One region of the Sporosarcina trichiuri genome, then DNA from elsewhere that is predicted to be linked to it. Evidence: predicted binding sites of a transcription regulator. Region 1 holds the regulator's gene; each other region holds the start of a gene.
What was found. Region 1 encodes CtsR, which represses protease genes until heat stress. Its sites were predicted from a motif close to ATGGTCAATAAAGGTCAAACA; they were not measured.
Positions count from the first base shown of each region.

Region 2: the regulator CtsR is predicted to act here: its motif matches at 6,645-6,665, upstream of clpP (ATP-dependent Clp endopeptidase proteolytic subunit ClpP).
Region 3: the regulator CtsR is predicted to act here: its motif matches at 4,954-4,974, upstream of QWT68_RS08140 (ATP-dependent Clp protease ATP-binding subunit).

Region 1 covers NZ_CP129119.1:2,612,258-2,622,181, forward strand. Annotated here, with positions in the region: gene QWT68_RS13115 (hypothetical protein) at 43-228, shown strand; gene QWT68_RS13120 (biotin transporter BioY) at 354-962, shown strand; gene QWT68_RS13125 (tellurite resistance/C4-dicarboxylate transporter family protein) at 1,080-2,126, shown strand; gene QWT68_RS13130 (hypothetical protein) at 2,195-3,883, shown strand; gene QWT68_RS13135 (acetyltransferase) at 3,940-4,527, opposite strand; gene QWT68_RS13140 (CtsR family transcriptional regulator) at 4,802-5,272, shown strand; gene QWT68_RS13145 (UvrB/UvrC motif-containing protein) at 5,308-5,859, shown strand; gene mcsB (protein-arginine kinase McsB) at 5,849-6,934, shown strand; gene QWT68_RS13155 (ATP-dependent Clp protease ATP-binding subunit) at 7,085-9,541, shown strand; gene radA (DNA repair protein RadA) at 9,625-9,924, shown strand, end outside.
Region 2 covers NZ_CP129119.1:271,836-281,759, forward strand. Annotated here, with positions in the region: gene QWT68_RS01590 (tetratricopeptide repeat protein) at 1-1,059, shown strand, start outside; gene trxB (thioredoxin-disulfide reductase) at 1,159-2,109, shown strand; gene QWT68_RS01600 (NUDIX domain-containing protein) at 2,316-2,786, shown strand; gene rapZ (RNase adapter RapZ) at 2,791-3,678, shown strand; gene QWT68_RS01610 (gluconeogenesis factor YvcK family protein) at 3,683-4,669, shown strand; gene whiA (DNA-binding protein WhiA) at 4,695-5,636, shown strand; gene QWT68_RS01620 (HPr family phosphocarrier protein) at 5,655-5,912, shown strand; gene clpP (ATP-dependent Clp endopeptidase proteolytic subunit ClpP) at 5,957-6,586, opposite strand; tRNA gene QWT68_RS01630 (tRNA-Arg) at 6,747-6,818, shown strand; gene QWT68_RS01635 (LemA family protein) at 6,994-7,569, shown strand; gene QWT68_RS01640 (TPM domain-containing protein) at 7,569-8,390, shown strand; gene QWT68_RS01645 (glutaredoxin family protein) at 8,472-8,705, shown strand; gene QWT68_RS01650 (sugar-binding transcriptional regulator) at 8,834-9,880, shown strand.
Region 3 covers NZ_CP129119.1:1,534,266-1,544,189, forward strand. Annotated here, with positions in the region: gene fabF (beta-ketoacyl-ACP synthase II) at 1-541, opposite strand, end outside; gene QWT68_RS08130 (beta-ketoacyl-ACP synthase III) at 614-1,546, opposite strand; gene QWT68_RS08135 (DUF2929 family protein) at 1,735-1,920, shown strand; gene QWT68_RS08140 (ATP-dependent Clp protease ATP-binding subunit) at 2,754-4,907, opposite strand; gene QWT68_RS08145 (metal-sulfur cluster assembly factor) at 5,113-5,421, opposite strand; gene QWT68_RS08150 (prolyl oligopeptidase family serine peptidase) at 5,473-6,243, opposite strand; gene QWT68_RS08155 (Cof-type HAD-IIB family hydrolase) at 6,383-7,192, shown strand; gene QWT68_RS08160 (DegV family protein) at 7,214-8,062, shown strand; gene QWT68_RS08165 (alpha-amylase family glycosyl hydrolase) at 8,112-9,554, opposite strand; gene QWT68_RS08170 (YisL family protein) at 9,902-9,924, opposite strand, start outside.

The DNA.
Region 1 (9,924 bases):
GGATATGGTAAACTGGTGGACAAGTACGGAAAGGGGATTGCTATGCGGGCGTTTAAATTCATCATCCCGATTGCGCTGCTGGTCGGCGGGATCGCCTGGGTGATGCTAAGCAGAAATTATACGGATGTGCCCGTCATGTCCAGATTGTATATAACGATAGGCGCGATGATCGTCAGCGGGGTCATTTCATTTTTCCTGTTCCCGAAAGACGAAGGGGAGCGCCGCTGACGGACGGGGAAGCGCCTGTCCGTTTTTTTTGACTGAAATTGAGTCAACCTAAGTTAAAATTGAGTTGACACAAATCCAAAAGACACTTATTCTTAATCCATACAAATAGTTAAGGGGTGTCTGGGATGGGAACAACAGCAGCAATGAAACCGAACCGGTCGAAAACGATATCCGGTACACTCGGCCTCGTCTATTCCGCCATGTTCGCGGCTTTGATGATGATCGGGGCGAATATTACGTACTTCATACCCGCGATGGCGGTCAGCGGCGTGCCGATCACGCTGCAGACGTTTTTCGCGACGTTGGCCGGCCTGCTTCTCGGAAGCCGCTACGGCGCTGCCGCCATGACGGTATATATGGCGATCGGCCTGGCCGGCGCGCCGGTCTTCGCAAAATTCGGCGGAGGTTTCAGTACGGTCGTCAGTACACAATTCGGCTTTATCCTTTCCTTCATAGCTGTGGCATACGCTGCCGGTAAAATCGTCGAGAAGAAAGGCACCCTGCCTGCCTTCATCGCTGCAGCACTTATCGGATTCGTCATCAACTATGCGATCGGCACGAACTGGATGTACGCGGCGTACAAGCTCTGGGCAGCCGCGCCGGATGCATTCACGTATAAAATCGCCTGGATCTGGATGCTTCCGACAATCCCGAAAGATGTCATTTTGGCAGTCCTTGCCGGCATATTCGGCCATCGGATGGTGCGCATCCTCAAAATCCGCCGGTCACTGTAAATGCGTTCCATGCACCCGCCTGCTATTGCCGCAGGCGGGTTTTCAGCGTTTTCAGGCTTGCCGGCTGCTGAGTGGGGAATAGTGTAATTATTCTCAGACGAAAAAGGAGACAGAACGATGATCGATATACTGATGAAGCAGGCCAAGCATCTGTTTCCAGGCAGTTTCGCCTCCGTCATGGCTACGGGCGCTCTCGCAGTCGGGCTCAACCTGCTTGGATTCCACGGACTTGCGCCTATTCTGATCGCAGTCAATACAGTGCTGTATACGGTCCTCTGGCTGATGACGCTGATACGTCTGTTCCGCTGGCCGCGTGAACTGCGGGTTGATGTCGTCAGCCACAGCAAAGGAGCGGGCTTTTTCACTCTGGTTGCCGGGACGGCTGTCTTCGGGAGCCAGCTGCTGCTGACAGGCGGCTGCATCATGATAGCGAAAGTCCTCTGGTTCACCGCACTCATCCTCTGGGCTGTTATTATGTATACGTTTTTCACGGCGATGACCATCCGGAAAGAGAAACCGCCGCTTGAAAAAGGGTTCAATGGCACATGGCTGCTGTCCTCTGTCGCGACACAATCCATTGCTGTGCTTGGAACCCTGCTGTCGCCATCTGTCCATCAGCATCAGGACATCCTTTTGTTCACATCGTTATCCATGTACTTCCTGGGCAGCATGCTCTATCTCCCGCTGATGGCCCTCATCTTCTACCGCTTTGCATTTGTCCGGTTTTCCTACGGCGAATTATCGCCGCCGTACTGGATCAGCATGGGCGCCTTGGCGATCACGACACTTGCCGGTTCCAGTCTGATCCTGCATGCCGAGTATTTCCCGCTTATCAATGAGATTACGCCATTCCTGAAAGGATTCACGCTGTTCTTCTGGATTACAGGCACCTGGTGGATCCCTCTGCTGGTGATCCTGACGATCTGGCATTATGGATTCCACCGTCCGCCGATCCGCTACAATCCGCAGATCTGGAGTATGGTGTTCCCGCTGGCCATGTACACAGCCGGAACATTCCAGTTTTCAAAAGCGCTTCAGCTGCCGTTTGTATCGGTCCTGTCGGAAGGGATGGCTTTTCTGGCAGTCGGTTCATGGATTGTCGTATTCCTCGCCATGTGTACCGCGATTTTGCGGTCTTTCGGAAAAATGGGGGATGTGAAGTGAAACGGATTGCGCTCTCATCCGTATGGTAAGACAGAAAAGAAGTCTACCTCGGAAAGAAGGGCGAAGCAATGATTCACTTACTAGTTTTTTCTCTCGCGGCAGGCGTTCTGTCAGCACTGCTTGCGGTTCCGTTCTCCAGGAAGCTGGGCACGGAAGAAAAGGGAGGCGGCACAGGTCTCCGGGCTGGACTGTTTGTCTCGGCTGCAGTCCTGCTGACTGCCGGGATCGCCGTTTTCTACTACACGACCAGCCTGGATCAGCACTGGTCCTCCCTGTGGGCACTGATTCTGGCGGCCGCCATCATCGGGACGGCTGCTGACACCGGCATGATGCGTAAATTGAAAGGGATTGCTGCTGTCCTCGCAGCAGGAGCGGGCATCTACGTGCTCACCGCGCCGCTCTTCAACGCAGACACCAAGTATGAGGCGGTGGAGATGGACCAGCAGGTGGAGATCGAGGCGTTCGACGAAACGAAGACCCCGGCAAGTGTCCCGCCGAAATTCGCACGGAACAAGATGAAGAAAGCATTCGGCCAGGTGCCGGACACGAGCTATTACGATCTGGGCCATCTGCAGATCCAGAAAGTCAAGGACGACTTCGTCTACATCGCCCCTGTCGAGTTCTCAGGGTTCTTCAAATGGTGGAACGGCAAGACGACACCCGGCTACTTCCGCATGAGTGCGACCGATTCTGCGGACAACCCGAAATTCATCGCTTCCGAGATGACCTATACGGAGACGTCCTATTTCAACAAACAGGTCGGCCGTCATATGAGATTGGAGTTCCCGGATCTCATCTTCTACGGGGACGTCCAGCTCGAAATCGACGATGACGGCAATCCGCACTACATCCGGTCGTACGGGGACTTCATCACTGCCAGGAACGGATTCGATGTGAAAGGGATCATCATGACCGATCCGATGACGGGCGAATCGGAGAAATTCCCGCTAGCGGAGATTCCGGACTATATCGATGGCGCGGTCTCCCCGCAGGCGGTCAGCCTCCAGAACAGCTACTTCGGCAAATACATCCATGGTTTCTGGAATTCGGTCGTCGGTAAGAAGGATGTCAAACTGCCGTCCGATGAAGGGACGGAAGCGAATGTCAGTCCGATTTTCTCGGAAGACGGGCGGATGTATTATTTCACCGATTTCACGAGCCCGAAAGAGGGCGTCGACTCGATGCTCGGCTATTCACTGACAGACGGCCGGACAGGGAAGGGGACGTACTATACCGGTGATCTGGAAGAATCCTATATGGACTCCCAGGGGGCTCTCCAGATCATCGAAAAGAAATTTATCGAGAAGAAGTGGTCCGGTGAAATGCCTGTGCTCTACAACTTCTACGGGGAAGCGAGCTGGCTTGTGCCTGTCCTCGATTCCAATGGGTTCCTGCAGAATTATTTCATCGTATCCGCTGCCAACCCGGAAATCTCGGTCTACGGCAATTCTCCGAAGGATGCGCTGAAGCTGTATAAGACCGCTCTCCAGCGGGGAGGCAGTTCTGTGGAGGGAAGTTCCAATTCTGCAGAAGCGAAAGCCGCCATCACGGTCAAGCGGGTCTATAAGGAATCAGCCGGAGATTATACGATCGTATCGGTGAAATCGTCGGATGGCCGGAATTTCCTCATTTCAACGGAATCCGTCCCGGAAGCTGTATACATCCAGGAAGGCGATAAGCTTGCCATCACCTATCAGGAAACCGGCGAGCTGTTCCTGCCGGTGAAGGAAATGACGAATATATCGCTCGGAGAATAACGAAAAAAGCAGAAGCGCTGGAAACGGCTTCTGCTTTTTCTATGGAACCATCGGGCTTACGCGCCGACTGTTGCGAACTCTTTCAGGATATTAGGTTTGCCTTCGGTCTTAAATGTTAACACTTGATGGCAAGGATCGTATGATTCCCCGTAAAACTCATCGTCTTTATACGTGTGGATCTCTTCATACGTCATCTTCATCGCATCATAGACCGTTTCTTCATCCGCATCATCCGGCGACCAGTACAGGATCTCGAGGTCCGTATGCTCGCCTGTTGCAAGCGAACGTCTGCTGTAGCCGATCCGCTGGGCGTGGTGGAATGACTCGCGGGCATAGAATTTCAGCCGTTTTGCTGTGTCGGTATCTTCGTAATCGACAGGCTCCACTTCCAGCAGGATCGGCTTCCCTTTCTCTTTCAGCTTGGTCAGCAGTTTCTTGCCGAGTCCTTCGCCGCGGGACGCTGCGGACACGAACAGATAATCGACAAAGACGAATGATTCGGTCTCCACGTACATAAGTACATGTTTCGGCCCTTCATCCTTATGGTAGACATTGTGCTTATCTTTCAGCAGGGCGTCCATATGCTCTTTTGATTTCATCTCTTCGATTGGGAAATACTCACTCAGTTTTTCGTACCAGTTCATACGTAAATCTCCTCCGTCGGTATGGGTGTACCCGGAGCTTTTTGTTTGGGGATCAAACATAAGGAGAGGAAAAAAGAGGTCAGAAAAAAATCCTCAGGATCTTTCACGCATTCAATTTTATCATACTATGCAGGGAGCGTTCAACTGATTCGGGCTTGCTGCATACTGCTGCGCCGCGGCAAAATCCTTGCGCAGCCTTCCTCCGTTGCGGTACAATTAAGTCAAAGATAGTCAAAGTCAACGGAAGAAACTGCCGGCAAAAGAGGTGAAAACGATGCGAAACATTTCCGACATCATAGAAGGGTATTTGAAGTCGATTATCGAACATGAAGATAATGGAATCGCGGAAATCAAGCGCAATGAAGTGGCTGAGAAATTTCAATGTGTCCCTTCGCAGATCAACTACGTCATCAAGACTCGGTTCACGATCGAGCGGGGGTACGCTGTCGAGTCGAAGCGGGGCGGCGGGGGGTACATCCGGATCCACCGCATACAGACCAATTCACGCAAGGAGCTCGTCGATCATATTTTAGAGAGTCTGCAGGAAGGGGCATCTTCCGTCATGACGGAAGATATCATCTACCGGCTCCTCGCTGAACAGGCGGTGACGAAACGCGAAGCACGCCTGATGCTGGCGGCGGTCGATCATGCCGCTAAACACTATCCCCTGCAGGAACGGGAAGTGATCCGGGCGCGGGTGCTTCAGGCAATGCTGTTTTCGCTCCTTTACGACCAGTCCGAATGAGCGGACAACCAACCAATCAGTGAGGTGGTATTATCATGCTTTGCGAAAATTGCAAGGAACGGCCGGTATCGGTCATTTTGAAACAGGAGACGCCGAATGGGCCGGTGGAACGGAACCTTTGTGACCAGTGCGCCTTCAATCTGCAGACGTTTTCTTTCAGTCCCCAGCAGGAGCCGATGTCGATCCAGCAGTTCCTCTCTCAGTGGCTGACCGGGGAAGCGATCCAGCCGCAGACGCGGGGGAACCAGGGGATGCCGGAATGTCCGGAATGCGGTCTGACCTTCCACAGGTTCCTGGAAATCGGTAAATTCGGCTGCCCGGTCTGCTACGACACATTCCGTGAACGGCTGCCGCGGGTATTCGGCAAACTGCACAATGGCAGCACGGCACATACGGGAAAGATACCGGCGTCATTCAATGAGAAGATGACAATCCGGAAAAAGATCGAAGCGCTCCGGGCCAGCATGCAGGAGGCCATCCAGGAAGAACGATTCGAACAGGCAGCTGTCCTGCGCGATGAAGTGAACGAGTGGAAGCGCAAGCTGGCTGCGGAACCGGCTGAAGGAGGGATTTCGGATGGGGAATGACAAGTACATGCAGAACGCCGTGACGGGATGGATGGTCCCGCATGGCGAGCATTCCGATATTGTCATGTCGACCCGCATCCGTCTTGCCCGCAATCTCCGCGGGTTCCGGTTCCCGATTTCCTTCCCCCACGAGGAAGCGGAAAAAATCGGGGAGCTCATTGCGGATGCGCTGCTTATCCCGGAGAAAAAAGGGTATTCCTATACCAGAATGAGTGATTTGAAGAAACTCGACAGGCAGACGCTTGTGGAAAAGCACCTCATCAGTCCTCAGCTGGCGGATGCGGTGATGTACGGGGCCGTCCTGCTGTCGGAAGATGAGACCGTCAGCATCATGGTCAATGAGGAAGACCACCTGCGCATACAATGCATCTATCCGGGTCTCCAGATCGAAAATGCCTATCAGAAGGCGGACGAGACGGACAATCTGCTGGAGAGCCGGCTGCCGTATGCATTCGATGAGCAATTCGGCTATTTGACGAGCTGCCCGTCGAATACGGGAACCGGCATGCGCGCCTCGGTCATGCTGCATTTACCGGCGCTGACCATGACCAAGCAGATCAACCGGATCATTCCGGCTGTCTCGCGGCTCGGCATGACCGTCCGGGGGAGTTACGGAGAAGGCAGTGAAGCGCCGGGGAACGTCTACCAGGTCTCCAATCAGCTGACACTCGGCAAGTCGGAAAAGGAGATACTCGCCGAACTCGCCAACATCGTCAGCCGGATCATCGCCCATGAGCGGAAATCCAGGGAGATGCTGCTCGGCAAGTCCAGACTGGCACTCGAGAATCGTGTGTTCCGCGCGCTCGGCACGCTGTCGTACGCACGGCTGCTCCCTTCAGCGGAAGCGGCACGGTGCCTGTCCGATGTCAGGCTCGGCATCGACCTCGGTCTGATTGAAGATGTCGATATGAATATACTGAACGAACTGATGGTCTTCATGCAGTCCGGCTTCCTCCAGAACTACGAGGGGGAAGAGCTGACGTCCGAAGAATTGGACAGCAGCCGGGCGAAGCTGTTCAGGGAACGGCTGCAGCGCAGGACGGAGGACAGCAGCCGGAATCCGGAGTCGCCGTAAGCGTCTTTTTTGCGCAGAAGACGATAATCCGATAACCTAATCAAAGATAGTCAAAGTCAATTCGCGGAACTGCCGATTGTTCAGCGGTCCCATTGAATATAGATAGGTATGATGAAGAAAAATAGTCTGTGCAGAAGGAGAGGAAGAAATATGATGTTTAACCGATTCACACAACGTGCGCAAAAGGTCCTTCAGCTCGCTCAGGAAGAGGCGATCCGACTGAAGCATGAAGCGATAGGCACTGAACATATCCTGCTCGGGCTGATCCGTGAAGGCGGCGGCATCGCTGCAAAAGCACTGGAAGCGATCGGTGTCAGCTTCGAAACGATCGAATCCGGGGTCGAAAATCTGATCGGCACAGGCAGCAAGGACGTCGGGCCGATTGTCCATTATACACCCCGGGCGAAGAAAGTGATTGAACTGTCGGTGGACGAATCACGCAAGCTCGGTCACTCGTACATCGGCACGGAACATATCCTGCTCGCTTTGATCCGTGAAGGGGAAGGTGTCGCGGCACGCGTCCTGAACAATGCCGGTGTCAGCCTGAACAAAGCGCGGCAGCAGGTGCTCCAGCTGCTCGGCAGTGATGATGCAGCAAGTGCGAACAGCCAGAACGCGAATGCGTCGGCTGCAACACCGACACTGGACGGCCTGGCACGCGATCTGACCGAAATTGCACGGGAAGGCACGCTCGATCCGGTCATCGGCCGCGGCAAGGAGATCACACGGGTCATCGAAGTGCTGGCACGCCGCACGAAAAACAACCCTGTCCTCATCGGGGAGCCGGGTGTCGGAAAAACGGCGATCGCCGAGGGGCTGGCGCTCCAGATCGTCAGCAACGAAGTGCCGGAGATCCTGCGTGATAAGCGGGTCATGACGCTTGATATGGGAACTGTCGTCGCGGGCACGAAATACCGTGGTGAATTCGAGGATCGTATGAAGAAAGTGATGGAAGAGATCCGCCAGGCGGGCAATATCATCCTGTTCATCGACGAATTGCATACGCTCATCGGAGCCGGAGGGGCAGAAGGGGCGATCGATGCGTCCAACATCCTGAAGCCTTCACTCGCCCGCGGTGAACTGCAGTGTATCGGTGCAACAACGCTCGATGAGTACCGGAAGTATATCGAAAAAGACGCAGCACTCGAACGCCGGTTCCAGCCGATCCAGGTCGATGAGCCGACGGTCGAGGAAACCGTATTGATCATCAACGGTCTGCGTGACCGCTATGAGGCCCATCACCGGGTCAAGATCACGAATGAGGCGATTGAAGCCGCTGCCAAAATGTCCGATCGGTACATCTCGGACCGTTTCCTGCCTGACAAAGCGATCGACCTGATCGACGAGGCAGGTTCGAAAGTCCGCCTGCGTTCCTATACGACACCGCCGAACCTGCGTGAACTCGAAAAGAAACTGGAAGCGATCCGCTCAGAGAAGAATGCAGCGGTCCAGAGCCAGGAGTTCGAAAAAGCCGCTTCCTATCGCGACAAAGAGCAGAAGATGAAAGAAGAGCTCGAGACGACGAAGACCGAATGGAAAGAAAAGCAGGGGAAGAAAGAATCCGAAGTGACCGTCAACGATATCGCGGAAGTTGTCGCGATGTGGACCGGAATCCCGGTTGCCCGTATCGCCGAAACCGAATCCGCAAAACTGCTGAATATGGAAGAGGAACTGCATAAACGCGTCATCGGTCAGAAGGAGGCCGTCACTGCGATCTCGAGAGCGATCCGCAGAGCGCGTGCCGGTTTGAAAGATCCGAAACGCCCGATCGGTTCCTTCATCTTCCTCGGACCGACGGGTGTCGGGAAAACGGAACTTGCCCGCGCGCTTGCAGAAACGATGTTCGGAGATGAAGATTCGATGATCCGGATCGACATGTCCGAGTACATGGAGAAGCATGCGACGTCGCGTCTTGTCGGATCACCTCCAGGGTACGTCGGCTATGACGAAGGCGGACAGCTCACTGAGAAAGTGCGCAGGAAGCCGTACTCCGTCGTCCTGCTGGATGAAATCGAGAAAGCACACCCGGATGTCTTCAATATCCTGCTGCAAGTACTGGAAGACGGCCGTCTGACGGACTCGAAAGGCCGGACAGTCGATTTCCGGAACACCGTCATCATCATGACATCGAACGTTGGCGCCCAGGAACTGAAGAAGAACCGGTATGTCGGATTCAATCTCCAGGATGGGGAGCAGGACTACGAAGATATGAAGAAAAAGATGCTGGATGAGCTGAAGAAAGCGTTCCGCCCTGAATTCCTGAACCGGATCGACGAAATGATCGTCTTCCACTCGCTCGAAAAAGACCAGCTGGAAGAGATCGTGACACTCATGGCGCAAGAGCTGAGCGACCGGCTTGCTGAGCAGGACATCAGTCTCGAACTGACCCATGAAGCGAAGCTGAAAATCGCGGACGAAGGATTCGATCCGGAATATGGAGCGCGGCCGCTCCGTCGGGCTTTACAGAAACACGTTGAAGACCGGCTGTCGGAAGAGCTGCTGAAAGGCACGGACTTTGCCGGCCGAAAAGTGACAGTCGACTATGCAGACGGTGAATTCACGGTCAGCACGGCCGACCGCGATACAGCCGAAATGGTGGAACACTAATACGGAAGTGATGATCAGGATGGCCCGCCCCTTGGTGTGAAAAAAGGGGAAGGGCTGTCCTCTTCGTCGTTTGGAGGACTTACATGGCAAAAAAGAAGACAAAATTCATGTGCAGCGCCTGCGGCTACGAATCCCCGAAATGGATGGGCCGCTGTCCGGGCTGCGGTGAGTGGAACACGATGGAGGAAGAGACGGAAATCGTACAGAAAGGTCCTCGCGGCGCATTCCAGCATACGGGTGCAGTCAAACAGAAAGCGATGCCCATCAATGCTGTTGCCGTGGAAGACGAACCGCGCATCCAGACGGACATGGGGGAGCTCAACCGTGTTCTCGGCGGCGGAATCGTGCCTGGCTCGCTTGTATTGATCGGCGGAGACCCCGGT
Region 2 (9,924 bases), 720 kb from region 1:
GCCCGGCGGATGATGGAGTCGGGGGAATTCGATAAAGCCGTTGGTGTACTCGAGGACATCATCGCCGATTATCCGGAGTCCTGGACGACGTATAATAACTTGGCGCTCGCCTATTTCTACCGCGGGGAGACAGCGGATGCCCGGGAGCTGCTGTACGATATCCTGAAGAACGACAAGGGAAATGTGCATGCACTGTGCAACTTGGCGGTCTTCTACTATTATGAAGGCGATCAGGAGAAGCTGATGCCGCTCATCGATCTGCTGAAAAAGATCCGCCCGTACCAGTTCGATCACAGATATAAGCTCGGCGCGACGTTCGCCCTCATCGGCTGCCACCCGGAAGCCTACTACTGGCTCAGGAGCATCCAGCGGAAAGGCTTCGAAGGAGACGAAGGGTTTTTCTTCTGGCTGTCGCAAGCGGCCTTTTTCTCGGGACGCCGCAAGCAGGCGGAGGAGGCATTCGCCCGGCTGATCGAACTCGACCCATCGAAGAAAGGGCTGGAACCATGGCTCGATGCGGATCTGCAGAAATTAGAGGACGACTCAAGCTATGTGCAGGACAAGCAATTCCTCCTTGAAAAGATCGGCAATATGTACAGGAGTGAGCGGATGTTCGGGTTTTTCCTACTTGGGAAGTCGATCCACAAACAGGAGATCATCGCCCATCCGGCATACATTGACGTAGAAAAACTGTCCGATCTCGAGAAGTTTGTACTGGCAGGCAGCCTTGACTATCAGCTCGTGGAAGACACGGCGGCCGATAAGGCGTTCAACCGGGCGATGGCGGCGACGGAGTACCTGTATGAACAGAACAGACCGCTTGACCGTCAGGGAACTCACTTGTTCCAGATGTGGTTCTCCCTGTTCGAAATCGGCCTTGAGAAACAATACCCATTCAAGAACCCTCCCGCGATTGCTGCGGCTGCTGATTATATGTTCCGTTCGTCCCGCGCCAAAGGGATCACCAAGACAGGCATCTCCAAACAGTACGGCATCAGTACGCAGACACTGACCAAGTACGTCGGCGAGTTATTCACCTTCCTGCCGAACTTCTCCTGAGTAAGCCGGAACACCTGGAGTACAGGCAGATTAGTTGATGGAACATCGAAAAACTTATACGATTTGGACAGAAGAACTACCGAAAGAGGAGGAGCTTGAATGTCAGCTGAAACAATCTATGATGTAGTGATCATCGGCGCAGGGCCTGCAGGTATGACTGCAGCCGTCTATACTGCCCGCGCGAATATGAATACGCTCATGCTGGAGCGCGGTGTGCCGGGCGGCCAGATGGCAAGCACGGAAGAAATTGAAAACTATCCGGGATTCGAGTCGATCCTCGGGCCGGATCTTTCCACTAAAATGTTCGACCATGCGAAACGCTTCGGAGCGGAGTATGCATACGGGGACGTAAGCGGCATCGAAGACGGCAAGGAATACAAGACGATCACCGCAGGCGGGAAAGAGTATAAAACAAAGAGTATCATCATCACGACAGGTGCTGAGTACCGCAAGATGGGCATCCCGGGCGAAACTGAACTGACCGGCCGCGGTGTCAGCTACTGCGCGGTCTGTGACGGCGCATTCTTCAAAAACAAAGAGATCATCGTCGTCGGCGGCGGAGACTCGGCAGTCGAAGAAGGTACGTACCTGACGCGTTTCGCGAGCAAAGTGACAATCATCCACAGACGCGATGAACTGCGGGCTCAGAAGATCCTTCAGGAACGCGCTTTCGCAAACGACAAGATCGATTTCATCTGGGATACGACTGTCAAAGAGGTCCATGGAAAAGACGGCAAGGTCGATTCCGTGACACTGGTCTCCACGAAAGACGGCTCCGAGCGGGAATTCAAGACGGAAGGTATGTTCATCTACATCGGACTTGACCCGATAACCGCACCATTCAAGAATCTCGGAATCCTTGACGAGCATGGGTACATCAAGACGAACGAAGTGATGGAAACGGAAATTCCTGGCATCTTCGCCGCAGGCGACGTCCGTGAAAAACTTCTCCGTCAAGTCGTGACAGCGACAGGTGACGGAAGTATTGCAGCCCAGTCCTGCCAGAAATACGTCGAGGAATTGAACGACGCCCTCGAAACCAAAGTGTAAAAGTCTTTCCTTAACGCAACATTAATGTGTTTGTAATGTTCCCGCAATATAAAAGGGATATACTAAAAGTGTTGATTGACCCCCTATTTTTAAATACTTTTGAAGGCTGCCGGAAAGTACGTTGCCGGCAGCTTCTTTTTGTGTCGTTTTCCTATGAAATCGATTATACTTAAAACTATGTGAACAAAAGAAGTGAGGCATCGTGTATGCAAAGAATTGTTAATCTGCTAGTAGAAAAAGATGGTCAGGTACTGTTGCTCAAAAAACCACGGAGAGGCTGGTACGTCGCTCCGGGCGGGAAAATGGACGCAGGGGAATCGATCGTCGAGACAGCCATCCGTGAATTCACGGAAGAGACAGGAGCGACTCCTGTGGACCCCCATTTGAAAGGCATCTACACAATGGTGATCCGCAGAGGGGACGAAACAGTGGATGAGTGGATGCTCTATACATTCACCGGCCATGACCTGATCGGCACGCCGATGGAGGATACCGTGGAAGGGAAGCTCGAATGGCATCCGAAAGAAGCGCTGCGCACGCTGCCGATGGCGGAAGGGGATCGCACAAATCTCCTCTTTGCAGTGTCAGAACCGGGTATGCAGTACGGCACATTCACGTACACGGAAGATTTCGTCCTGCTGGATGAAAAAATTCAACACTCCATGGAAGGTGATTGAACGGATGGATAATGAGGCATTTACGGAGGAACTGGAACTGGTCATCATCACAGGCATGTCGGGGGCCGGAAAATCGGTCGCCATGCAGAGTTTCGAAGACATGGGCTATTACTGCATCGATAACCTGCCGCCTGAGCTGCTCGAGACGTTTCTCGACCTGATGCTGGCATCCTCGGATAAAAAACCGAAAATCGCAGCTGTCATTGACACGCGGGGCGGCGGTCTGTTCGACGCGCTTCTGGATGCACTGGACAGTGTCAACCGGATGGACAATGTGACGACCCGGATCCTGTTCCTCGAAGCGGATGATGAAACACTCGTCAGCCGATACAAAGAATCGAGACGGTCCCACCCGCTGGCAAACGGCCGGCAGCCGCTCGAAGGGATCCGGAAAGAACGGGGTCTCTTAAGCGATATCAAAGGACGCGCCAAGTCGATCTTCAATACGTCCGTCATGAAACCGAAGGAACTCCGTGAAAAGATCATCAAGGAGTTCTCGGCAGGCGAAGGAGAGAACTTCACGCTGAACTTCATATCGTTCGGCTTCAAGCATGCAATGCCGATCGATGCGGATGTCGTGTTCGATGTACGCTTCCTGCCGAACCCCTATTATATCGAGGCGATGCGTCCTCAGACGGGTCTCGACCAGGATGTCTATGATTATGTCCTGAAATGGGACGATACCCAGACGCTGATCAGCAAGCTGACGGACCTGTTCCAATTCCTGATCCCTCAATACAAACAGGAAGGCAAGTCACAAGTGGTCATCGCATTCGGCTGCACAGGCGGACAGCACCGTTCCGTCACGCTTGCGGAGTATTTCGGAAATCTCTTCAAAGACGACTATACAACTTATGTGACCCATCAGCATATTGAAAAAAGAAAGGGCTGACGTTATGAAGCCTTCTGCAATACGCAATAAAGTAGTGGTTTTCGGCGGCGGCACGGGACTGTCCACACTTTTAAGAGGACTGAAAAAACATCCTCTCGAACTGACAGCGGTCGTGACAGTCGCAGATGATGGAGGCAGCTCCGGCCGATTGCTGGATCAGTATGATATCCCGCCGCCAGGGGATGTAAGAAAAGTGATGGCAGCGCTTTCAGATGTGGAACCGCTGATCGAAGAGCTGTTCCAATACCGGTTCACTGCCCAGGACAGCCTGGATGGCCATTCATTAGGCAATCTGATGCTTGCGGCGATGACTGATATTACAGGTGATTTCGCTACGGCCATCAAAAAGATGGGCCAAGTGCTGAACATCAAAGGGGAAGTGCTGCCGGCGGCCAATGAACGTATAACACTGCACGCTGAGCTGGAGGACGGAACGATTGTCACTGGCGAATCGAAGATCCCGATGTACGCACGGAAGATCCGCCGGGTCTATCTGTCACCGCAGGATGCTGAACCGCTGCCGGAGACGCTCCGCGCGATACGCGAAGCGGACCTGATCATCGTCGGTCCGGGCAGCCTGTATACGAGTATCCTTCCGTCGCTCCTTGTGCAGGATATCCGGGATGCCGTGCTGCTGAGCGCTGCGAGGAAAGTCTATGTCGGCAATCTGACAACCCAAAAAGGGGAAACGTACCGATACACGGCGTCCGAACATGTCGCTGCGCTGTACGATCATGTCGGGGAGCCGTTCCTGGATGCCGTCCTGCTGAACAGCAAGGACCTTATGCCGGTACTGACAGCAGCCGGCCAGGCAGTCACCTCCTGGCCGGTCGAGTGCGATCTGGACAGGCTTGCAGAACTCGTTCCCCAAATCGTACAGGAGGACATCGCATTCGCGAAAGACGGCCGTGTGCTGCACGATGCCGATAAGGTGGCCCGGTGGTTCATGGAGGACATACTGGCAGAAGAACCATGCAAAGAAGAGGCGTGACCACCGCCGGGAAAGGGGGAAGATCATGTCTTTCGCATCGGAAACAAAGAAAGAACTGACGCAGATCGAAACTGAAGATTGCTGCACGAAAGCGGAAATCGCCGCGTTCATCCGCATGAACGGGGTCTTGTCGTTTTCCAATAAGATGATCATGCTGGATGTGCAGACGGAAAACGCTGCCATTGCGAGACGGCTGTACTCCAATCTGAAGAAGTTATATACATTCAAAGTGGAACTGCTCGTACGCCGGAAAATGCGTCTGAAGAAGAACAATGTGTATATTTGCAGGATCCGGGAAGAAGCACGGGAATTACTGGACGATCTCGACATCCTGACGAATACATTCCAGTCGAACCAGAAGATTTCGGAAGACATCATCCCGAACGACTGCTGCAAACGGGCATACCTTCGCGGAGCCTTCCTGGCAGGCGGCTCCGTCAATAATCCGGAGACGTCATCCTATCACCTCGAGGTATTCTCGCTCTATCAGGAGCATTCCGACGCTCTTGTGGAGCTCATGAACGACTACCAGCTGAACGCAAAGTCGATCGAACGGAAAAAAGGGTTCGTGGCGTATTTGAAGGAAGCGGAAAAGATTGCGGACTTCCTCAGCCTGATCGGGGCGCATGTCGCTCTCATGCGATTCGAAGATATCCGGATTGTGCGTGACATGCGGAACAGCGTGAACCGGCTTGTGAACTGCGAGACGGCCAATCTGAACAAGACGATCGGAGCAGCCCAGCGCCAAGTGGAGAACATCAAGCTCATCCAGTCGACGATCGGCCTGGAATCGCTGCCGGACCGTCTGCAGGAAATCGCGCATCTGCGTGTGGAATATCAGGATGTCACGCTGAAGGAGCTCGGAGAGATGCTCTCCGGAGGACCCGTCAGCAAGTCGGGGGTCAACCACCGGCTCCGCAAAATCGATGAAATCGCCGAAAAAGTGCGGGTGGGCGGAATAACGTAACGGATAGGAGAGAGGGAAATGATCGAAAAAACAGCAGAAGTGAAGATTAAACCCGGCCTGCAGGCGAGACAGGCGGCCCTGTTCGTGCAGGAGGCGAACCGGTTTACTTCGGATGTCTATGTAAAGCGGGATGAGCGGCAGGTCAATGCCAAAAGCATCATGGGCGTCATGAGCCTAGCTATCGCCCAAGGCAGCACAGTCCAGGTGATCACCGAAGGAGCAGATGAAGAACAGGCAGCTGCGACGCTGACTGCGTTCATCGAAGGGGAAGCGTGAACAGAAAAAAACGTCCCGGTTGACGGGACGCCTTGTCTGTTCCATTACTTGCTTTCCGATTCACGCATGTCGCTACGCGTAATGATATGGTCGATGAGACCGTACTCTTTCGCACGTTCAGCGGTCATGAAGTTGTCGCGGTCCGTATCCTTCTCGATCACTTCGATCGGCTGGCCGGTACGCTCCGACAAGATTTTGTTGAGCTTTTCACGGATGAAGAGGATGTGCTTCGCAGCGATCTCGATTTCAGTCGCCTGACCCTGCGCGCCGCCGAGCGGCTGGTGGATCATCACTTCGGCGTTAGGGAGAGCATAGCGCTTTCCTTCCGTACCCGCTGCCAATAGGAAAGATCCCATGGAAGCGGCCATACCGATACAGATCGTCTGGATGTCCGGCTTGATATACTGCATGGTGTCGTAGATCGCCATACCAGCAGTGATGCTGCCGCCCGGGCTGTTGATGTAGATCGAGATGTCCTTATCCGGGTCTTCGGATTCCAGGAATAGCAGCTGGGCAACGATGGAATTTGCCACGTTGTCATCGATCTGGCTGCCGAGCATGATGATGCGGTCTTTCAGCAGGCGGGAGTAAATATCATACGCACGCTCGCCGCGGTTCGTCTGTTCAATAACTGTAGGAATCAAGTTCATGTTCCGTTCCTCCTTTTGATGAATGAAGATGGTCGTATGTTAAAACGGTGCCCCGCTTAACCATGTCTTAATCATACAGAGTATGGTCAACAAAGGTCAAATATAACGCTTTGAAAATTACCTGTTGCATTTCGGCTTCTCAGCAAGTATACTATTATTTGTCCGCTAAACAAGAAAACAAAACGTCCTCGTGGTGCAATGGATAGCACGTAAGCCTCCGAAGCTTAAAATGTGGGTTCGACTCCCGCCGAGGACATCACAACAATCAGAAACCCCTGATCGTGAACAGTCTATGTTCGCAGTCAGGGGTTTTTGCGTACAATCCGGAACTTTTCGGGCGGCCGGCCGTATTACCATATAGACCGAACGTTTGGAGTACTCGATAGTACGGGTAAACTCCTGAAAGGAAAACACTATAGGGGGCTGGCAAAATGAAAAAGTTATTAGGGCCGATTGTCATTATCATCGGAATCATTGTTGTACTGGGATTGATATTAGTTCCGAGCTACAACAGGTTTGTCACATCGGAAGAAAACGTTGATCAGGCCTATTCACAAATCGAAACCCAGCTGCAGCGCCGGGTCGATCTGATCCCGAACCTGGTGAACACGGCGAAAGGGTATGCGAAGCACGAGAAGGAAGTCTTCACGAATATTGCGGACGCCCGCTCGAAGCTGGCAGGGGCGAACGGACCGGAAGAGCAGGCCGCAGCGAACGACGAACTGTCCGGAGCACTGAGCCGTCTTCTTGCCATCACGGAGAACTATCCGGAGCTGAAGGCCGACAAACAGTTCACCCAGCTGATGGATGAGCTGGCGGGTACTGAAAACCGGATCGCCGTCGCACGCAAGGATTACAACGGAGAAGTCGCATCCTACAATAAGCAAGTGCAGCGTTTCCCGGGCAAACTCGTTGCATCGGTATTCGGCTTTGACAAGAAGGAATATTTTAAAGCGGCAGCAGGTGCCGAACAGGCGCCGAGCGTCGACTTCGGGGACGATGAGTAATGAAACGGACAGCTGTCCGGGCACTTGCCCTGCTCGGCATGCTGCTTATGCTCTCGGCAGCAATCCTGCCGTCAGCTAATGCACGCGGTGTAGATATTGTCCAAGATAACTCGGGGATACTGTCTGAATCGGAAATCCAGCAGATCAATGACTATGGGAAGAGACTTTACAAGGCAACGGGAGCAGAACTTGCGGTACTGATTGTATCGGATACTGGTGGCCGGCCGATCGGAGAATTCGCATTGAATAAACTGCGGGAATTCCAGCTTGGTGATGAAAAGGAAAATAACGGTGCTCTTCTAGTAGTGACAACTACAAAGGATGAAGCAGATAAAAGATACTTTCGACTTGAAGTAGGCTACGGCTTGGAAGGCGCTTTGCCTGATGGGAAAGTCGGCCGCATTATTGATCAAGTTGCAAAGCCATACTTAAAAGCTGAGCAGCCGGCAAACGCTGTGATGGAAGCCTACAAAGCATTCTATAATGAAATCGCTAAAGAGTATGATCTGAATGGTGAAGAACTCCCTGTCGCAACATTTGACGAAGGCGACAGCGGAGGAGGAGGAGGCATCCCGATTGTACCGATAATCGTCATCGCGTTCATCCTCATCCAGATATTCGCTAATTCCGGAAGAGGCGGAGGAGGCGGACGCGGCGGCGGGCCAGGAGGCAGAAGCCGCGGTGTCGGCCCGATCTTCTTCCCGGGTTCGTTTGGAGGCGGCTCAGGAGGCGGCTTCGGCGGCGGTTCCGGCGGAGGCGGCTTCGGAGGATTCGGAGGCGGCGGCTCAGGCGGAGGAGGCGGCGCCGGCCGTAGCTGGTGATGTATAAGCGGTGTGTGCAGCGATCCATGTTGCACACACCGCTTTTTCCTTTTACACTGGATACAGACAGGAGGGATTGCCATGCACGTGATCTTTTATACGAAACCGGGCTGTCCGCTGTGCGATGAGGCGGAACAGATGATGCAGCTTGTCAGCGAGGAGTATCCGCTGACATGGACTTCCGTGAATATTGAAGAAGACGACAGTAAGCATGAACAATATATGCTGATGATCCCGGTGATCGAGCAGGAGGGACGGGTCCTCTGCTATGGGAACATCGGATACGCCGATCTTGTGCTCCTTTTCGGCGAGTAATGTTTAGAGTTGTGTCCGGGGGGAATAGGTTGTATACTTGGAGTATCAAGCTATTCTATTTTTTTAACTTTAGTGGGACGCTTTCCAACCATTCAGGACGGATATCGTCCTGGCAAGCAGGCGAATGAATGAAGGGAGGAGTCTTTCTGAAACCGGTTATTGTGGAGGCGCAGGAAAAGCTGGTCCCTGACATGATGGCCGTGCTCCAGCAAAGGTATCTTGTGCTGAAGCTCATCAAGACATCCGGCCCAATCGGCAGGCGGCCGCTTGCGGAGACAGCCGGCCTCTCGGAACGGGAAACCCGTTCCGTCATGGAGGCACTCCGTGACCAGCACCTGATCCAGGTGGCGAAAGAAGGGGCGCGCATCACTGCGGAAGGGGAGAGCGTCCTGTACGATCTCGAACCCCTGATCGAACTGCAGTACGAACGGAATATCCTTGGGAAGCGCATCAAGCAGACGTTCGGCATCAAAGATGTCCATATCGTCAAAGGGGACAGCTCGGAAATCGGTGCTTCGAACGAACTGCTCGGTGCTGAGGCGGCTTCTGTTTTCAGCAGCCGTATCGGCAAGGGCAGGGTCGTCGCAGTTACTGGCGGCAGCACACTAGCTTCCATCCCGAAGCATCTGAGCTGCTATCCGGGGGCGGAGGATACGCTGTTCATCCCGGCGAGGGGTGGTGTCGGCGATGATATCGGCCTGCAGGCCAACGTCATTGCCGCCACGTTCGCCCAGACATGCAACGCTTCCTACAAATCGCTGTACTATCCGGAATCACTCAGTGAAGAAGCACATGCCATCTTCCTGAAAGAGCCGGGTGCACAGCGGATGATGGACTTATACAGCTCGGCCGACTGTCTCCTGCACGGCATCGGGGATGCCCAGAAGATGGCTGTCATGCGGGAGTCCGGCGAAGATGAACGCCGCCTCCTCGCCGCCCGCGGGGCAAAGGGCGAAGCATTCGGCTACTACTTTAACCGCGAGGGCGAGATTGTACATCATCTGCGGACAGTCGGCATCCAGACGGACGACCTGAAGCGCATCCCGCTGATTCTGGCGGTTGCGGGCGGCTCGGAAAAGGCGGAAGCGATTTTGTCCTACCTGCATGCTGCCGCGAAACAGACCGTACTGATCACCGACGAAGGGGCAGCAAGGGAACTCATGAATTTCATCTGACGAACGTGAGAAGACTGTTACCAAATGGCTCCGCGGCTGACGCT
Region 3 (9,924 bases), 1.1 Mb from region 1:
GGCGAATCACCTCGAATGCATCGCCGATCGAGTTCGTACCTGAGGCACAGGCCGTCACTGTGCACGAATTGATACCTTTCGCGCCAAAATAAATGGAGACCTGTCCAGACGCCATGTCGGGAATCATCATTGGGACGAAGAACGGGCTGACACGGCGGTAGCCTTTTTCCTGGAACGTCAGGAACTGCTTTTCATGGGTTTCCATGCCGCCGATACCGGAACCGATCCAGACACCTGTCCGCAGCGCTGTGTCTTCATCGAGCTTTTCGAGTCCTGCGTCTTTCATCGCCATGATGGAAGCGGCCATCGCATAATGCGTGAACCGGTCCATCTTGCGTGCGTCTTTCCGTGAAATATATTCCTCGATGTCGAAATCTTTCACTTCTGCCGCCACTTTCACCGGGAACTGTTCTTGATCGAGACGGGTGAGCGGTCCGATACCGGATTTGCCTTCCAGTACGGATTTCCAGGATTCCTCCGCTGTGTTGCCTACCGGGGAAACGGCCCCGACTCCGGTAATGACTACGCGTCGTTTTTCCATTGGTTGAACTCTCCTTCGTTTCGTGTCTGGCCGAAAGATTATCGGCCGGTTCGAATTAGTCAAGATGGCAGATCATTTTCCCCAGCGCATGCAGATGCCGCCCCATGTCAGTCCGCCGCCAAAGCCAACGAGGACGACGACATCGTCTTCTTTGATGCGCCCTTCCTCCAGATCGTCAAACAGTGAGATCGGGATGGAGGCGGCTGACGTGTTGCCGTATTTGTGGACGGTTTTCGACATCTTCTCCGGCGGCAGCCCGAGCCGTTCACGGGAGGCTTCCATGATACGGATGTTCGCCTGGTGCGGGATCAGGAAGTCGATATCCTCTTTGCCGAGCCCCGCCTTTTCGATGACATTGACGGCAGTCTGGCCCATCTGCCGGACAGCGAACTTGAATACTTCACGTCCGTTCATGCGCAGATAGCGGTCCTGATATAAGTGTTCGCCGCCTGTTCCGTCCGCACCGAGTTCGAAGGACAGGATGCCGCGGTCCCCGGACGTCTTTCCGACAATCCCGGCGCCTGCACCGTCACCGAACAGAACAGCGGTATTGCGGTCTTTGTAATCGGTGATTTTCGAAAGTTTCTCCACGCCTACGACGAGTACATAGTCACACGTACCCGCTTCGACGAAATGCTTGGCAGTGACGACACCGTACATGAACCCTGCACATGCTGCCGAGATATCCATCGCACTTGCTTTGGATGCACCAAGTTTCGCCTGAAGCATCGTCGACACGGATGGGAACGGCTGGTCCGGTGTCACGGTTGCGACCAGGATCATGCCGATCTGGTCTGCCGTGATGCCTGCCTTCTCCATCGCTTGTTTTGCAGCTGCATAGGCCATGTCTGAGGTATCTGTAAAGTTGTCGGCGATCCGGCGTTCTTCGATGCCGGTGCGCGTACGGATCCATTCGTCGGATGTATCCATTCTCTTTTCAAGCTCTCCGTTTGTCAGCACATGTTCAGGGACATACTTGCCAATACTGAGAAGTCCAACACCCATAGCTCATACCCCGTTCCTTATTATCTATTATTAGTACCTGGTGTTAATTATAAATGGATTTCACCGGAATTTCAACTTCAGTGACACGATTCCGTCAAACTCTTTTGCAGTTTACGGGGAAAGTGTAGGCGGGACCCAGCAGCTGTGCTATGATGGAAGTTGAAAACACAGGCTAGAGGTGATGCAGAGTGAGATTCATCATGACATTTGTCTGGTCCTTTCTTTTGGTGTCCATGCTCAATTACGTGGCAGGCGCCATTGCGAACGTACCGACTTTCGAATTCACAACCGGCATCATTGTCTCCCTTGTTCTGTCCGTTATGGTGTTCATCATTACAGCGCTCATTCCGGACGAGCCAGTGGCAGATCTTTGATGTGAGACGGCAGCGGAAAGGCGATTTGCCTTTCTGCTGTTTTTTTATGCCTGGAAACAGGTCTGTGCGGGGCCGGGCCGCTCGGTTTATAAGAGGTTTGACCGGGGCGGCAGTGACCATTTCAGGAGAATTATGAGCGGAATCCCGGATTTGTGATCAACTCTGCTTGCAGGCGATTCCCCCTGCCGCGACGGCACCACAAAAAAAGCGGAGCGCAGCGGAGCAGACAAGCCAGTCTTTTGACTTGCTGGCAGTGCATGTTTCGCGGCTCACCCGCATGTCAGGCGCAGTGGCGGTGCCACGGGAGCAGGTAACATGTGAAGTTATGAGCGGAATCCCGGGTTTATGTTCACTTTCCAAGTTTTATGAGCGGTATCCCGTTTATATGATCACTTTTCCTGGTTGATGGATCGCTTTCCCACTTTTATGATCACTTTTCCGGTTTTCCGCAGCACAGCTGCCAGCAGAAGATCCCAGTTTGCCCACCGACACCACAGAAAACGCGGAGCGCAGCGGAGCTGACAAGCCAGCCCTTGACTTGCCCCTTTTTTGCGCGGCATTGTGGTGTGCGATGCGCTCTGTTTTTTCTCCGCGCGCGTTTGGCGGTCGTCGGTCTCTTCAATTGTGAAGTTATGAGCGCTGCGTGCAAGTTTATGAGCACATTTTGGTTTTTATGATCACTTTCGCTGGTTTATGAGCGAAAACCCAGATTTATGATCACTTTTCCAGATTTATGAGCGGTATTCCTTGGTTTATGATCACTTTTCCGGTTTTATGATCACTCCCCCGCTCATCCAGTTAAAAAACCGCCCGGTCCGGGCGGTTTTTCTACATTATGCAGCTGCGGGTTCCTTGTCGATGACGAGGGAGCCGTCTTCCATGCGGAGGTGCAGCGTTTCGCCTTCCTGCAGTTCGCCTTTGATGACTTCTTTGGCGACGGCCGTCTCGACGTAGCGCTGGATGAACCGCTTGAGGGGCCGGGCGCCGAAGTCGGCATCGGTCCCCTGGTCGACGATCCAGTCGATGACGTCTTCGCCGTACGTCAGGCGGATTTCCTGTTCAGCGAGGCGCGCCACGAGGTCATGCAGCATTTTGCGGGCGATCAGGCCGAATGCATCACCGGTCAGTGAATGGAAGATGATGATATCGTCCATCCGGTTCAGCAGTTCCGGCTTGAAGTGACCGCGCAGCTCGGCCATGACGAGATCCTCCGCTGCGTGCTCTTCGGAGTCGAACTGGCCGCTCACCAAGTATTGCGAACCGATGTTGGACGTCATGATGACGACCGTGTTCGTGAAGCTCACGAGCCGGCCCTGGCTGTCGGTGATCCGTCCGTCGTCCAGTATCTGCAGCAGGATGTTCGAGACGTCAGGATGCGCTTTTTCGATTTCATCCAGCAGGACGACCGAGTATGGGTTGCGGCGCACCGCTTCCGTCAGCTGGCCCCCCTCTTCATAGCCGATATATCCCGGAGGCGCCCCGACCAAGCGGGAGACACTGTGCTTCTCCATGTATTCGGACATATCGATGCGGATGAAGTGATCCTCCGAGTCGAACAGTGTGCCGGCAAGTGTTTTTGCAAGTTCCGTCTTGCCGACACCGGTCGGTCCGAGGAACAGGAACGACCCGATCGGCTTGTTCGGATCCTTGATGCCGGAACGGGCCCGCCATACGGCTTCCGTGACGAGCTGGACGGCATTGTCCTGGCCGATGACCCGCTCTTTCAGCGTATCGCCGAGCCGCAGCAGTTTGTCCCGCTCGCCTTCCATCAGTTTGGTCACAGGGATGCCGGTCCAGCGGGCGACGATCATCGCGATTTCATCTTCGGTCACTTCTTCGCGGATCAGGCTGTTCTCCTGGCCGCCCTTGAAGGACTCTTCCAGCTCACGGAGCTGATGCTCGAGCGCCGGAATCCTGCCGTGCCGGAGTTCCGCCGCTTTGTTGAGATCGAATTTGTTCTCCGCGTCCTCGAGTTCCCGGCGGTACAGGTCCAGCTGTTCACGGACGTCCTGGACCTCCTGCAATTTCTTCTTCTCTTCATTCCACTGCTCCCGCATGCCTGATGAGGATTCCTTCAGCTCTTCCAGCTCTTCCCGCAGGGCGGCAAGCCGGGTCTGGCTCACGGCATCCTTCTCTTTCGTCAGTGCCTGCTCTTCGATCTCCAGCTGAAGGATGCGCCGCGTCACTTGGTCGAGCTCCTGCGGCATCGAGTCGATTTCCGTCCGGATCATCGCGCTCGCTTCGTCCATCAGATCGATCGCCTTGTCCGGCATATAGCGTTCCGTCAGATACCGGTCGGACAGCGCTGCCGATGCGACGAGCGCCCGGTCGTGGATCCGCACACCGTGATGGAGTTCGAACCGTTCCTTCAAGCCGCGCAGGATTGAAATCGTGTCCTCGACGGACGGCTCCCGCACCATTACCTGCTGGAAACGCCGTTCGAGTGCCGGGTCCTTTTCGATGTACATCCGGTATTCATCGAGTGTCGTAGCGCCGATGCAGTACAGCTCTCCGCGGGCGAGCATCGGTTTCAGCATGTTGCCTGCATCCATTGCGCCTTCCGTCTTGCCGGCACCGACGATCGTATGGATTTCATCGATGAACAAGATGATTTCGCCATTGCTGTCCTTCACCTGCTTCAGTACCGCTTTCAGCCGTTCCTCGAATTCCCCGCGGAACTTGGCACCGGCGATGAGCGAACTCATATCGAGCTCATGGATCTGCCGGTCTTTCAGCCCTTCCGGCACATCACCTTTCACGATACGCTGGGCGAGACCTTCGACGATGGCCGTCTTCCCGACGCCCGGTTCGCCGATCAGCACAGGATTGTTCTTCGTCTTCCTCGATAGGATCCGGATGACATTGCGGATCTCCTCATCCCGTCCGATGACAGGGTCCATCTTGCCGTTCTTCACATCTTCGACCAGGTTCCGTCCATATTGCTCCAATGGGGAACGCTGATCTTCCTGTACGCCGTCCATTCTCATGAACCTTCACCTCATTCTATGGTAGTATACTTTCATTCCTTGTTTGACTTTGACTATCTTTGACTAATACTAGTATACAACTGCCGGGACGTGCTGTAAAGGGAGAAGCACTTCCCTGTCCTAGTACTCTATCCATAGCCGCATCCCGTTAAACACAACAAAAAAGGACGGCAAATGCATGTATGCATTCACCGCCCCTTCCCTATTATCGTACGCCGAGCGCCATTTTGGCATAGCGTGACATGTTATCACGCGACCATGGCGGATTCCAGACGATATCGACTTCCACGTCTTTCACTTCCGGCAGCTCCATCAGTTCCTGTTTGACGTTCGCCACGATCTGCGGACCCATCGGACAGCCGATCGACGTCAGTGTCATGGTGATCTTCGCCACGCCGCCTTCGAGCAGTTCGGCATCGTAGACGAGACCCAAGTTGACGATATCGACACCGAGTTCAGGGTCGATTACGTTCTCCAGAGCGCCCATCATGCTTTCTTTCATTTCGTCAGCCATCGGGATTCCCCTCTCTTCCGGTTTTTCTGTCTCCATCATAGCAAAACCGCTTCATCCGTTCAAATGGTCTGCCAGGAAATCGACTGCCGCAAGCATGCCCGGCCTTGAAACGGCATGTCCTGCATGGTTGTCCGCCATGAACACGAAGTCTTCCGGATGGTTGCTATAGGCCCCTTTGGCGGCTTCGTAGAACTGCTGTGTCGGTGCGAACGGAACGGTCATATCTTTTTTGCCGTGCCAGAAGAATACCGGCCGTTCCCCCAGCTTTTCCGGATGCTCCGTCATATCGAACGTACGGAGCGTATCGAGCAGGCTGCGGATCTCTCTGTCGTTCATCGGGAGTTTGTAGCCCTGGTCTTCGAACTGCTGCATCTGGCCTTGTGCCAGCTTGACATAGCCCGGCGTTCCCATCATGACGGCAGCTGTCCGGATCCATGGATAGGCGGTCAGGCAGCCAAGTGTGGTGATGCCGCCCATCGACGTTCCGGCGAACGCAATGCGGCCGGACGCCAGCAGGCCTTTCCGCTCCAGTTCGCTGTGCAGGAATCCTGCCTCTTCGATGGAGGTCAGGATGATTTCCCAGAAACGCAGGCTCAGCTGGACTTCATCCAGATCTTCCGAACGGACGCCGTGCAGTGCCGCTTCCGGCAGCAGCACCCGAATCCCTTTCTTCGCCAGGTTGAAGGCATAGTGCAGATTATGCTCTTTCGCACTCGTGAATCCATGGAAAAAGATGACGACGGGCATTTCCGGTGATTCAGTCTGTTCATCGACAATATGCAGGAGAGGGACTGTCCCCCATTGTTCTTCCCTGATTTTCATAGCCGTCACCTCTTTAGTTGTTTGCTTAGAGCATACCAATACTTTTTTACAAAAACAAAAGATGCGCATGGATTGCCACTTTTTTGACTTGCCGCCGCATATAAGGCTAAACTGAATGAAGGAAGGAGGCGTTTTTGCCTTGAAACCTCATTTAATTGCCCTCGATTTGGACGGGACCTTACTAAACGACCAGAAAGTCATTTCCGACGAAACATTCGCCACACTGAAAAAGGCGGAAGATGCCGGTCACCATATCATGATTGCAACCGGCCGGCCGTATCGCTCAAGCGCTGCCTATTACCGTCAGCTCGGACTGAAAACGCCGATTGTCAACTTCAATGGTGCATTCGTACACCATCCGACCGACCGCACCTGGAAGACGATCCACGAAACGATCGACTTATCCGTCGCCCGTGATGTCATAGAAGCTATGCAGGACTTCAAGCTGAAAAACCTCATCGCCGAAGTGATGGATGATGTCTACTTGCAGTACCACGATGAAAAACTGCTCGACATTTTCAGCATGGGCAGTCCGTCGGTGACGGAAGGGGATCTCCGCGAATCGCTGAAAGTGGATCCGACAAGTCTCCTGATCCAGGGGGCTGAAGGGACTGCGGACCAGATCCGCGAGCACCTCGAGGAAGTGCATGCCCAAGTGATCGAACACCGCCGCTGGGGCGCTCCGTGGGATGTCGTCGAAATCATCCGGCACGGTCTGAACAAAGCGGTCGGCCTGTCGAAGGTCGCAAAGTGGATCGGTGTGCCGCAGGAGCGGATCATCGCCTTCGGAGACGAGGACAACGATCTCGAGATGATCGATTACGCGGGGATCGGCGTTGCCATGGGCAATGGGATCGACCAGCTGAAATCGATTGCAAATGAAGTGACCCGGACGAATAACGAAGACGGCATCGCCGTATTGTTAAAAGACCGGCTGCAGTTGGACTAATACGAACGGAGGAGGATCCGCATGAAAATTTTTGCAGACAGCGGCTGTGATCTGCCGAAGTCCTATTTGGATGAACATGATGTGACACTGCTTCCGCTGACCGTCCTGCTTGACGGCAAGGAATATCAGGACATCGTCGATATCGACTCGAAAGAAGTGTTCCAGGCGATCCGTGCCGGGAAACAGCCGAAGACATCCCAAGTATCTCCCGACAGGGTGCTTGCTATGTGGAAAGAGTTTGCCGCCTCCGGGGAAGACGGCATCTACATCGCTTTCTCCTCCGAGCTGTCGGGTACATATCAGACGTCAGTGATGATGCGGGACCAGGTGAAAGAAGGAAATCCCGGCATGAATCTAATCATCATCGACACCCGCTGCGCGTCGCTCGGCTGCGGCCTGCTCGTCGAGAAAGCTGTTGAAATGCGTGACGCCGGAGAAGACGTTCGTACGATCGAACGCAAGATCCGTAAACTGGCAGGACATATGGAGCACTTGTTCACCGTCGAGGATCTGGACTACTTGGCCAAAGGCGGCCGAGTGTCAAAAGCGAGTGCTTTCTTCGGCGGCCTGCTCAACATCAAACCGCTGCTGCATGTGGAAAGCGGACGGCTCGTGCCTATTGAAAAGCACCGGGGACGGAAGAAAGTGTTCCGCCGCATCATCGAACTGATGGAAGAGCGCGGGGAGGATATCGGCAGCCAGACAGTCGCAATCAGTCACGGGGACGATCTGGCAGGTGCCGAGGAGCTCCGTGACCTGATCGACGAGAAATTCCATCCGCAGGATATCCAGATCCATATGATCGGCTCCGTCATCGGCTCCCATGCCGGTCCGGACACATTGTCCGTGTTCTTCCTGAACAAGCGCTGACCGATCCGCCCAGCCATGAAAAAAAGAGCCATGACGGCTCTTTTTTTACTTATTTTACGCTCCGGGCTTTACGGGCAGCGCGCCCTTTTCTCCAGACAGCCCACAGGAAGCCGAGGAACAGCACATAGACCATGATCGAAGCGATCAGATACGGGATATTGAATCCTTTGTCCTCTTTGACCAAGTACAGTTCAGCGAGTTCCCGGTCCATGACGACGTGATATTTCCCGTCTTCCGTCTCGACGATCTGATCTGAGTCCAGCAGACCGCGGAGCCGTTTCTTGCTGCCGATTTCCGATGGGTCAAGTTCATACGTCTGTGTCTTATCTGTATTGTTCACCGCGGCAATCCATGTTTCCTCATCATCCCAGATCTTATAGACGAGATAACCGTCTTTGTTATGAAGCATTTTGAAATCCCCTGTGCGGAGTGTTTTCGACTCATTGCGCAGCTGGTTCAGATTGCCGATGAGATCCTTCAGCTCCATGTCCGTCTTGAAGTTGAACAGCGGATGACTTTCGGGTGCCTTCTGCCCATTCACTGCAATTTCCGTCCCGTACGGCATGACCGGGATTCCCGGCAGCGTGAACAGGGCCGTAACGGCGACTTTCCAGCGGGTCGGCGGGAACATCCGCTCTTCCACGATGGCGTGAGTGAAACGCGGACCGGTCAGCTTATCGAATTGAATCAGGTCTCCCCGTCCATCCGCGCTGAATTGGTCCATCGGCTTGGAATCCGGTGACACTTTGACGAAGGTCTGTCGTAATGCTTCCATTTCGGAATCGTTCGGCTGCGCATCGACGGCAGCTTCCGTCTCCTCCCCGGACAGCACATACAAGTCCGGCGATGCCTTCTTCAGAGCCTCGATGAACCCATCCAGCACTGCCGGATCGTACTGGTCCGTCTTCGTCAGCCGGATGCCGTCCAGATCGTACTTTTTGACAAAGTCGGTCATCGCTTCTCTCAGAACACGCTGGACATCAGCATCATCGGCGTTCCAGTCGATTGTCGCACCGTCCCCTGCCGTCCACGGCAGCTTGTCCTTCCAGACGTGGTCTTTGCTGACACCGGCCAGCGGGAAGTCTGCAATGACGCGGATGTCCTTATCGTGAAGTTCATCCAGCATGTCCTTGAAGTCTTCCTCTGTCCCGAAATGGTCTTCCAGTTTCGTATAATCGAGCACTTCGCTGCCGTCATAGGATGCCGTCTTGAAGACCGGCCCGATCGATACAGCAGTGAAGCCCATGTCCAGAATATGCTGGAGTCGCAGGGAGATTCCGACGAAGTCGCCCCCATTGAACGCTTCGGGGTCCTGCGCATCCGCATTCCCGTCATTGCGGCCGTCCCCATTATTGAAACGGTCCACAAGCAGATCATATATACTTTCGTCCGTTATTGTCCGTTCGTTTTTTGCTGAAGCCGACGCCGGCCAGGCTGCGGCAAAGAGCAAAGGTATCAGCATGAGTACGCTGATCAGTCGTTTCGCCTTCACAAAAAAGCCCCCTCTGTAATCATTCCACCCTTAATAGTATCAAACCCGCCAGCATGCCGCTATGCATTCCACGCAAAAATGAAATGCCCCTCAAGTAAATAAGTCGATCCTGTGAAATCGCAGAGCGGGCATGTCCGGTCGGCTGCAGAACAGCAAAAACCCCGCAGTGCCAGTTGGACTGGACACTGCGGGGCTGTTTGTCATTCCTGATTGTCATGGTCACCCGGCAAGTCCTTCCGCCGGGCCGTGACGACGACCGAGACGGCGAAGAGGAGCATGACGGCGAATACGGCGAGCAGTATCGTCCATCCGATCATACCGCCTTCTCCTCCTTCCGTAATTCAGTATCAGAACAAGTGCAGACCGATCG